Regions from separate parts of the Exiguobacterium sp. s127 genome, predicted to be linked through region 2. Evidence: a T-box and tRNA genes for the amino acid it is inferred to sense, from the RefSeq annotation. Region 2 holds a T-box; the other holds one or more tRNA genes.
The links. The T-box of region 2 lies ahead of ileS (isoleucine--tRNA ligase). A T-box ahead of a tRNA ligase gene usually reads a tRNA of that ligase, here a tRNA-Ile.

Region 1: it has a tRNA-Ile gene. The T-box ahead of ileS (isoleucine--tRNA ligase) is inferred to sense a tRNA for this amino acid. The anticodon was not compared.

What each region holds. Positions count from the first base shown of each region.
Region 1 is NZ_JACSMO010000002.1:181,929-187,486, forward strand. Features, by position in the region: gene ispG (flavodoxin-dependent (E)-4-hydroxy-3-methylbut-2-enyl-diphosphate synthase) at 1-149, opposite strand, end outside; gene KNP98_RS03970 (hypothetical protein) at 332-805, opposite strand; gene KNP98_RS03975 (Na/Pi cotransporter family protein) at 1,030-2,670, shown strand; tRNA gene KNP98_RS03980 (tRNA-Met) at 2,792-2,865, shown strand; tRNA gene KNP98_RS03985 (tRNA-Ile) at 2,878-2,951, shown strand; gene KNP98_RS03990 (alpha-amylase) at 3,067-4,527, shown strand; gene KNP98_RS03995 (superoxide dismutase) at 4,621-5,229, shown strand; gene KNP98_RS04000 (peptidoglycan D,D-transpeptidase FtsI family protein) at 5,374-5,558, shown strand, end outside.
Region 2 is NZ_JACSMO010000003.1:44,847-50,404, forward strand. Features, by position in the region: gene KNP98_RS05175 (YggS family pyridoxal phosphate-dependent enzyme) at 1-596, shown strand, start outside; gene KNP98_RS05180 (cell division protein SepF) at 627-1,121, shown strand; gene KNP98_RS05185 (YggT family protein) at 1,124-1,396, shown strand; gene KNP98_RS05190 (YlmH family RNA-binding protein) at 1,396-2,169, shown strand; gene KNP98_RS05195 (DivIVA domain-containing protein) at 2,193-2,714, shown strand; T-box leader at 2,715-2,941, shown strand; gene ileS (isoleucine--tRNA ligase) at 3,000-5,558, shown strand, end outside.

The sequences.
Region 1 (5,558 bases), on a different contig from region 2:
TCAAGTCGTAAGATTTCAGCGACAGTCGCTTCGACGTCGTGTGTTTTTGTTGTTGTCATACTTTGAATGATGACTTCATTATTTCCACCAATGACAAGGTCCCCAACACGAACGGGACGAGTCTTAGAGCGATGGACCATTTTCGGCATATCGAAAATCTCCTTTTGTGGCATAGCGCCATATTGTGTAAGTTTACCTTCTCTATCATATCGAACTATTCCCTAAAAATCGAGAAACAAGAACGAAATTCGAACATTTACAATTCTTTAATAGAAATAAGCAACTGTCAATCCGCCGGTAGACGGAGCTGAGACGAAGAAGTAAGGCAGAATCACGACTTTGGACGAGTATTTTTTTTTCGCTTCCGCGCTGAGAAAACGGGCAGTAAAGAATAAATGAAGTGACCGACTAATAGGAGCGTCACCCCAAGTGCTGTGAATCCGAGCTGATAACAGAGGACACCGACTGGAAAGCTCCATAAGTTAGCAGCAACCGTATACGGAAAAACTTGCCGGTACGCCCATGGTCTTTTGAGTATCCAATCAATCAACCAACGATTCAAATACGACATCAATAGAAGAAACAGTAAAAGCGCGATGGCGACGAAAATGAAATGGAGCATAAACCAGACGATGAATGGAACCGTTTTGATGATAAATATACTATCGATGACTGTCGTCCAAAATGAAATCCACGCTAATCCACAAAAATAAAGGGAGACATCGGCAAGGCGAGTCTTTAAAAAAGATCGGTTTGGAACTAAGGTGGTTTGTAAATAATTAATAAATTGTCTTAAAAAAATCATGATAACACTCTTTTCTCTGTTTCATAACAGTGGTGTAGTGAGTTTAGGAACGCTTGTAATAAAGGGTTTTCTCTGTTTTGGTACAGGTTAATAAAACCTTAACATTCAAATGTTGATAAAACTATTTACAAGTTCAACGGACCTTTACATAATAGGAGAGGTTGAAACAATAAAATCTTAACAAAAAATCAATCCCACTTTTTTAGATATGAGGAGATGAAACGATGAATTATGATTTGCAGGAAATGATTTTCACTTTTATTGGTGGACTCGGTATTTTCCTATTCGGTATTAAGTATATGGGAGATGGGCTCCAAAAAACAGCAGGGGACCGACTTCGTTACATTTTAGACAAATACACATCGAACCCGTTACTCGGAATTCTTGCCGGTATTGTCGTCACGGTCTTGATTCAATCATCGTCAGGTACGACCGTTATCGTCGTTGGACTCGTCAGCGCGGGTCTGATGAATTTACGTCAAGCAATCGGTGTCGTCATGGGGGCGAATATCGGAACGACGATCACGGCCTTCATCATCGGCTTTAACGTCAAGGAAGCAGCCCTTCCTGCAATCGCGCTTGGTGCGTTTCTCATCTTCTTCTTCAATAAAGAACGGATTCAATACATCGGACAAATCTTCTTCGGTTTCGGTGCCTTGTTCTATGGTTTGACATTGATGGGTGACGGCATGAAACCACTTCAATCAAGTGAGTGGTTCCGTGAACTGACGATTTCGATGTCAGATAATCCGTTACTCGGTGTGTTCGTCGGGACGGTCTTTACGTTCCTTGTCCAGTCGTCCTCTGCGACGATTGGTATTTTGCAGGAGCTATACTCTGGTGGCATGATTGATATCAAAGCAGCCCTCCCGATTTTATTCGGGGATAATATCGGAACAACGATCACGGCAGTACTCGCAGCACTCGGTGCATCGATTGCCGCAAAACGGACAGCAGCAGCACACGTCATCTTCAATATCGTCGGTACGATTATTTTCTTAGTCGCCTTACCTTTGTTCTCGACGTTCATCGCTTGGATCACAGGTGTACTCAATCTTGAACCGAAAATGCAAATTGCCTTTGCACATGGTACGTTCAATGTCGTCAACACATTGATTCAATGTTGGTTCATCGCACAAATCGCATGGCTTGTTAAAAAGGTCGTTCCGGGAACAGACACGACAGTCGATTCAAAACCACGTCATTTGGATCAAAACATCTTGAATCAATCGTCTTCACTTGCGCTTAACCAAGCAAAAATGGAAGTCTTACGGATGGGTGAGTTCTCGAAAGAAGCACTCGGTAAAGCACATCGCTACACGCAATCCCATGATAAAAAAGATGTTTCTGACGCTGGTCAGATTGAATATGCAATCAACCATTTGAACACGGAAGTCACGAACTACCTTGTCAAAGTGGCGGCGAACGATCTTTCTGAACGTGAATCGAATGACCATTCGCTTTTAATGCATGCGGTCAATGACTTCGAACGGATTGGTGATCATGTCGAAAACGTAATCGAACTCGTTGACTTCCAAATCGTCAACCGGATTGAATTTACGCCAAAAGCGAAAAAAGAGTTGGATGAAATGTACGTTCTAACACAAAAAATCGTCGATACGGCAATCAAAGCAGTTGAACGTGATGATGTTTCGTTAGCACGCCAAGTCCTTGAATTAGAAGGGAAACTCGATTCACTCGAGCGTTCATTCCGTAAACACCACGTCTTACGCGTCAATGCCGGGGAGTGTACAGGTCAAGCGGGTATGATTTTTGTTGATCTGTTATCGAACCTCGAACGGATTGGCGATCACGCCGTCAATATTACAGATTTAGTACTCGAACAACGTTCGGGAACGGCTTGAATGAAATGAATATAAGCGGGAGGGACTTCTGTAAAGAAGTCTCTCTTTATTTTTGTGAAATAATTTATTGACATTTTAGATGCTTTCCATTAATCTAATTGTAGTTGTTTTAATTCATTATGGCGGTGTAGCTCAGCTGGCTAGAGCGTACGGTTCATACCCGTGAGGTCGTGGGTTCGACTCCCTCCGCCGCTACTATTTACTTAAGGACCCTTAGCTCAGCTGGTTAGAGCTGACGGCTCATAACCGTCCGGTCGCAGGTTCGAGTCCTGCAGGGTCCATTTAAGAAACGCACACTCCTGTTTAGGGGTGTGCGTTTATTTTTGTTCGCTTGGGGAATATTAAAGATATTGTAATAATATTCATACTATAGTAATTGAGGGAGAGCGAAGAGAGATGGAACGTAACCATACAATGATGCAGTTTTTCGAGTGGCATGTAGAAAATGATGGGAAGCATTGGCAACGTTTAAAAGAGAGAGCGCCGGAGCTTCGTGCTGCAGGCATCACATCTGTTTGGATTCCACCAGCTTCTAAGGGGCAATCAGATGAAGACACAGGGTATGGGATATACGATGTTTATGATTTAGGTGAGTTCGATCAAAAAGGAACGGTTCGGACGAAATACGGGACGAAAGACGAACTACTTGAAGCAATTCAAGTGGCACATGAAAATGATATCGCTGTTTATGCCGATGTCGTCATGAACCATAAGGCGGCAGCAGATGAACTGGAGACGATTAATGTCGTCGAAGTTAACCCAGAAGATCGGTCGAAAGAAATTTCAGAAGAATTCGAAATCGATGCATGGACAAAATTTACTTTCCCAGGACGTGACGGGAAGTATTCTGATTTTGTTTGGAATCATGAATTCTTTAACGGAACGGATTTTGATGCGCGAGAAGAAAGAACCGGCGTCTTCAAAATTTCCGGAAAAAATAAAGACTGGAACAACCAAGTCGATAGCGAATTCGGGAACTATGATTACTTGATGTTTGCGAACATCGATTACAATCATCCTGAAGTCCGCAAGGAAATGATCGACTGGGGGCACTGGTTCAAGGATACACTCGATTGCCAAGGATTCCGACTCGATGCAATCAAGCATATCAATTACGAATTCGTCAATGAATTCGCGAAATCAATGATGGGTGAAAATCCAGAAGATTTTTATATGGTCGGTGAATTTTGGAAATCTGACTTAGATGATTGTCGTCACTTCTTAGATAGCGTCGACTATACAATTGATTTATTCGATGTTCCGCTTCATTATAAGTTCCACGAAGCATCAGAACAGGGGAAAAAATTTGATTTGACGATGCTCTTCGCAGATACACTTGTTGAGTCGCATCCGACGAATGCTGTTACATTCGTTGACAACCATGATTCGCAACCAGGCGAATCGCTTGAGTCGTGGGTCGATGATTGGTTTAAACAACATGCTTACGCATCCGTTCTCCTTCGTAAAGACGGTTATCCGTGTGTCTTTTACGGCGATTATTACGGTGTACAAGGACCACATCCAGTCGAAGGTAAAAAAGAGATGATCGATGCATTGCTGTACGCCCGCTACCATAAAGCATACGGGAAACAAGAAGATTATCTCGATGATCCACACTGTGTCGGTTGGGTCCGTCACGGAGTCGAAGAGTTCCCGAACTCGGGTTGTGCCGTACTATTGTCAAATGCAGACATGTGTGAAAAACGGATGTTCGTCGGAGAAGATCGTGCTGGTGAAGAATGGTTCGATTACACAAATCACCAAGATGAGCCTGTCGTCATCGATGAAGAAGGATTTGGTGTTTTCCCTGTTCCGGGTGGTGGTGTCTCTGTATTCGCACCACGCGATGAACAATAAAATGTAAGGGTCATTACTTGCGTTATACCCGTCATTTTTGCTAGTCTTAAAAGGTATTGAAGTTCCGAAAATAGGATAAAGGGGGACATGAAAATGTCAAAATTTGAATTACCAGAACTCGGCTACGCTTATGATGCGCTTGAGCCACATATCGATGCTCGTACGATGGAGATTCACCACTCGAAACACCATAATGCTTACGTCACGAACGTCAACGCGGCGCTCGAAGGCTCGGAACACGAAGGGAAATCATTAGAAGAGTTGCTTCAAAACCTTGATGCGCTTCCTGCTGACATTCAAACAGCAGTTCGCAACAACGGTGGCGGTCATTGGAACCACTCATTCTTCTGGAAATTGCTTAAAAAGAACGACGGTGCTGCACCATCAGGCGAACTCGCTTCAGCAATCGATGAAGCATTCGGTTCATTCGATGCATTCAAAGATGCTTTCGCTAAAGCAGCTACAACACGCTTTGGATCTGGTTGGGCATGGCTCATCGTCGAAGGTGGCAAACTTGCTGTCGTTTCGACACCGAACCAAGATACACCAGTCATGGAAGGTAAAACGCCAATTCTCGGACTTGATGTTTGGGAGCATGCATATTACCTGAACTACCAAAACCGTCGTCCGGATTACATCAATGCATTCTTCAATGTCATTGATTGGGATCACGTTGCCAAGCTTTACGCTGACGCAAAATAATCGTTTTTAAATGCTAGAACCGTGTCCCCGGTAAGAGGGCACGGTTCTTTTTTTAATGCGGAAAATGATGGGATAGGTTGTTATGGATTGTTTCCTTCTATATAATGAACAAAGATGACTTTTTGAACGATAGGGGAGTACGCCATGGCGAAACGAATCACGGTAAGAGGAAGACGGCGTAACCACTTGCCGCTTCGATTAAATTTAATGTTCTTTGTTGTTTTTTTATTATTTGCGATTTTGATTTTCCGACTTGGTGTCGTCCAAATTGTCAATGGTGAAAAAATCTCACGAGAAGTTCAAAAAACAGAGATGATCGCTTCCAAGTA
Region 2 (5,558 bases):
AGGTACAACTGATTGGCGTGACGAAATCAGTTTCAAGTCAAGTTGCCTCTGTGCTGTTAGAAGCAGGTATAACGGCGCTAGGTGAAAATCGTCCGGAGGGTTTGTCAGAAAAACAAGCAGCACTTGGGCGTGAAGCCTGTGAGTGGCACTTCATCGGGACACTGCAGTCGCGAAAAGTACGTCAAATCATCGATCAAATCGATGTGCTTCACTCACTCGATCGTTTGCATTTAGCGGAAGAAATCAATAAACGTGCAAAACGTCCTATCGATTGTTTTGTTCAAGTCAATGTCTCGGGTGAAGCTTCGAAACAAGGTATTTCCGCAGAAGACATCCATTCCTTTCTACATGAAATCGGTCAATATCCAAAAGTTCGTGTGATTGGACTCATGACGATGGCACCATTGACAGAAAATCAAGAGGAAGTGCGGTCCGTTTTCCGCGCTTTACGCGTCTTACGAGACGAAGTAGCAGCACGAAACCTGTCTTACGCTCCCTGTACGGAATTATCGATGGGGATGTCGTCTGATTATGAGATTGCGATTGAAGAAGGGGCGACACACGTCAGAATCGGAACGGTCCTCGTCCAATCATAAAACGTAGAAGAAGTTGAAAGGAGAATCGAAATGGGATTCAAATCGAAAATGCAACATCTGTTTCTTGGGAACACAGACGATTTAGACGAACTTGAATATGAAAATGATGCTACAATAAATAAAGGTAGAGGTACTGCAGAGCAAGAGTATGAAGAGTACTACGAGGAATCTACCCCGAGTGTTACTCAAAAGGAGGACCCTGTGCGTCAATCGAATATCGTTCCGATTCATACGAAAAAAGCAAAATCACAAGTCATTTTAAGTGAGCCGCGTGTCTTCAATGAAGCACAAGAAATTGGGGAGCATCTCCGTCAAAATCGTGCGGTCATCGTTAATATGCAACGCATGTCAAAAGATCAATCACGGCAAATGATTAATTTTCTTTCAGGCGTCGTCTTTGCACTCGATGGTACGATTACGACAATCAGTCAAAACACGCTCCTCTGTGTGCCGAACAACGTCGAGCTCGCGGGTAGTATTTCAAATCTACTTGGAGAAGATGATATCAATCATAAGGGGTGGTAAACATGGATTCACAAGTTATGTACGCGATTGGGCGTACATTGAGCACGTTACTTCAATATTATAGCTATGTCATGATTGCTTATATTTTACTTTCATGGTTCCCGAACGCACGAGAGTCAAGATTCGGACAAGTATTAGCGATGTTAGTCGAACCGTTCCTCGCGCCTTTCCGACGGATCATCCCGCCCATCGGAGGTATGCTTGACATCTCACCAATCGTTGCCTTTTTAGTGTTGAACTTAGCACAGTCAGGCATTCGAGCAATCTTCTTCTAATGAGCGTCTATGATCACTATCGCGGACATGAGCGGGAGTTCGTCGATCTTGTCTTAAACTGGATCGATCATGTCGAAGCGACCTATACGTTTAAACTGACAGATTTTCTTGACCCACGCGAACAGCAAATCACACGCGAACTCGTCGGAACGAAATGTGCCCTCTTTTTTGAGGGCGGTTTCGAAGGGGCAGAGCGACAGCGGGCACTAATTGCGCCTGATTACTACGAACTTGATGCGAGCGACTTTGATATTGCCATCTATCGTATTCATTATCCTACAAAATTCGTTGAACTATCGCATCGACAAGTAACAGGTACGCTCTTAAACGTCGGTCTGAAACGCGGCAAGTTCGGTGACGTCGTCATTCAAGATCAAGTCGTTCAGTTCGCAGTCGCAGAAGACGTTGCTTCTTATATCGAAGTCAACGTCGAGCGGGCAGGGAAAACGAAAATTCGTTTATCTCGCGTCGAACTAGAAGACCAATTGAAGATCAAAGAACAGGAATGGCAAGAAGAACTTGGATTCGTCAGTTCGCTCCGCTTTGATACTGTCGTCAGCGAAGTGCTTGGTTTTTCGAGACAAAAAGCACAGAGTTTGATTAAACAAGGGGAAAGTAAAGTGAATTATAAAATCGTCGAAGATCCAAGCTTCATGCTTGAAGAAGGCGATTTGCTTTCGCTCCGTGGAACAGGCCGCGTCAAATTGACGGCTATTTTAGGGTCGACGAAACGCGACCGGATTAAATTACAGTACGGATTATTAAAAGGTTAAAAAATGCTGAGGAGGATTTCATCATGCCATTGACGCCACTTGATATTCATAATAAGGAATTTACACGTAAGTTTCGCGGCTATGACGAGGATGAGGTCAACGAATTTCTTGATCAAGTCATCAAGGATTTTGAAATGTTGTTGCGGGAAAACCGTCAACAGCAAGAAGTGATTCAAAACATGCAATCGCGTGTCGATTACTTCAGTTCGATGGAAGAGACGTTAAACAAGTCAATCATCGTTGCCCAAGAAGCAGGAGAAGAAGTCAAGGCCAATGCGACTAAAGAAGCAAGCTTGATTTTAAAACAAGCCGAGCGTGAAGCGGAACAACTGCAAGATTCCGCACAGCGTCGAGCGCAACGGACAGACTTTGAAGTCGAACAGATGCGTAAGAAAATCGAATTGTACCGTAATCGTTTTAAAGTCTTGATCGATGCGCAGATGGAGTTATTGGCAAGCCATGATTGGGACGCGTTTGATAGTTCGACCCGTGGTGCGCTTGACGAGATTCCGGCAGTTGCGTATAATGACGACGATGTCATATAACTTAAATCAATGACAAGGACACGTCTTAATCAGACTGCTGCAAGCGAATCGGGGACTGGTGTGAGCCCGAACAGTAAGTGAGAATGGATATCCCCTTCGAGTGTGAGACTGAACCATTAAGTAAGTCGCACCGATTCGCCCCCGTTATCGGGCTCTTAAGTGGTAGTTCGTACGGTTGAACTACTAGTAGGGTGGTACCGCGAGTTCAAGCCAAGCTCGTCCCTATACCAGGGATGTGTTTGGCTTTTTTTGTATGTTAAATTAAAAGAAGTGAGGGAATGCCAGATGGAGTACAAAGATACATTACTGATGATGAAAACTGAATTTCTAATGCGAGGTAACTTGCCGAAACGTGAGCCGGACATGCAGGCACGTTGGAACGAGATGAACTTATATCAAGCAGTTCAAGAAAAAAATGCTGGGAAACCAACCTTCATCCTTCATGATGGACCACCATACGCAAACGGTGATATCCACATGGGGCACGGATTAAACAAAGTCTTAAAAGATATCGTCGTCCGTTACAAATCGATGAATGGTTTCCGTTCACCGTACGTACCGGGTTGGGATACACACGGTTTACCGATTGAAACAGCGCTCCAAAAATCAGGTGTCGATCGGAAGACGATGTCGGTCGCTGAGTTCCGTGAGTTGTGTGCGAAATATGCGCTCGAACAAGTCGATCATCAGCGTGAACAGTTTAAGCGTTTAGGTGTTCTCGGTGATTATGATAATCCATACATCACGCTCCAACCGGAATTTGAAGCGGCGCAAATTCGCCTCTTCGGTGACATGGCGAACAAAGGCTATATCTATAAAGGAAAAAAACCAGTCTACTGGTCACCTTCTTCTGAGTCGGCACTGGCAGAAGCCGAAATCGAATACCATGATAAACGTTCTGCTGCCATCTATGTTGCGTTCCCTGTCTTAGAAGGAAATAACATCTTAGAGCCAACCGATCACTTCGTCATCTGGACGACGACGCCGTGGACGATTCCTGCAAACCTCGGAATCTCTGTCAGTGCGGAACTCACGTATGCCCGGATCGAGTACGAAGGAAAAGGTTATATCGTCGCAGAGGCGCTTGTTCCTGAAGTCATCGAGGCACTCGGATGGGAAGACGCGACAGTCGGTCGTGTCTTCAATGGGGCAGATTTCGAATACATGAAAGCCAAACACCCGCTCTATGACCGTGAATCACTCGTCATGCTCGGTGATCATGTTACGGCGGAAGCGACCGGCGTCGTGCATACGGCACCTGGACACGGGGAAGATGACTATCGCATCGGACAAGCATACGGACTCGATGTCCTCTGCCCGGTCGATGATAAAGGGGTCATGACGGCGGAAGCACCAGGATTCGAAGGCATGTTCTATGAAGATGCGAATAAAGAAGTCGGTCTTGCGTTAGAAAAAGCGGGCGCATTGTTGAAACTATCGTTCATCAAACACTCGTATCCGCACGACTGGCGGACGAAAAAACCGGTCATCTTCCGGGCAACACCACAATGGTTCGCGTCGATTAAAGACTTCCGTGCGGAAATCCTTGACGAAATCAAAGATGTGCAGTGGGTACCGGCATGGGGAGAAACACGTCTTCACAACATGTTTAAAGATCGTGGCGACTGGGTCATCTCGCGTCAACGTGCATGGGGCGTGCCCCTTCCAATCTTCTATGCAGAAGACGGAACAGAAATCGTTACACCGGAAACAATCGACCATATCGCGAACTTGTTCGCAGAGCACGGTTCGAACGTCTGGTATGAACGCGAAGCAATCGACTTATTGCCGGAAGGCTTTACGCACCCGGCAAGTCCGAATGGTCAGTTCAAAAAAGAAACAGACATCATGGATGTCTGGTTCGATTCCGGCTCGTCACATGCCGGTGTGCTGGCGACGCGTCCAGAACTAGAGCGTCCGGCTGATCTTTACCTCGAAGGTTCAGACCAATACCGTGGCTGGTTCAACTCGTCGCTTTCGACAGCTGTTGCGACAACGGGAAAAGCACCGTATAAAGCAGTCGTCAGTCATGGTTTCGTATTAGACGGTCAAGGACGGAAGATGTCGAAGTCAATCGGGAATACGATTGCCCCAATCCAAATCATGCAACAATTCGGTGCTGAGATTCTTCGTCTGTGGGTTGCGTCAGTCGATTATCAGTCAGATGTCCGGGCATCGATGGACAACTTTAAACAAGTTTCAGAATCATACCGTAAAATCCGGAACACGGTCCGTTTCCTGCTCGGGAACTTGGATCAATTCGATCACACGGCACATCGTGTTGCGTTTGAAGATTTACCGGAAGCAGACCGTTTCATGCGGACGAAGCTCGATCAATTAGTCGGTAAAGTCAAAAAAGCCTATGATGCGTATGATTTCATGGCAGTTTACCAACTGTTGCATAACTTCTGTGTCCTTGACCTGTCTTCGTTCTACCTCGACTACACGAAAGACATCTTGTATATCGAACAAGCAGATGCACCGGCGCGTCGTGCCGTTCAAACGGTCATGTATGATACCGTCGTGACATTGTTACAATTGATGGCACCTGTCTTACCGCATACGGCAGACGAAGCATGGGAATTCGTTCCTGGTGTCGAGACGGCAAGTATCTTCTTGACGGATTTACCGGAAGCAGTCGACGTATCGGAAGAAGGACTTGCACTGATCGCGAAATGGAACGCGTTCCTCGTCTTCCGCGATGATGTCTTGAAGGCGCTTGAAGAAGCACGGGCAGAGAAGCTCGTCGGGAAAACGCTCGAAGCCAAACTCGAGCTCGCACCGAACGAAGCGACGAAGAACTTGCTTGCGACAATCGACCATCTTGAACAACTGCTTCAAGTC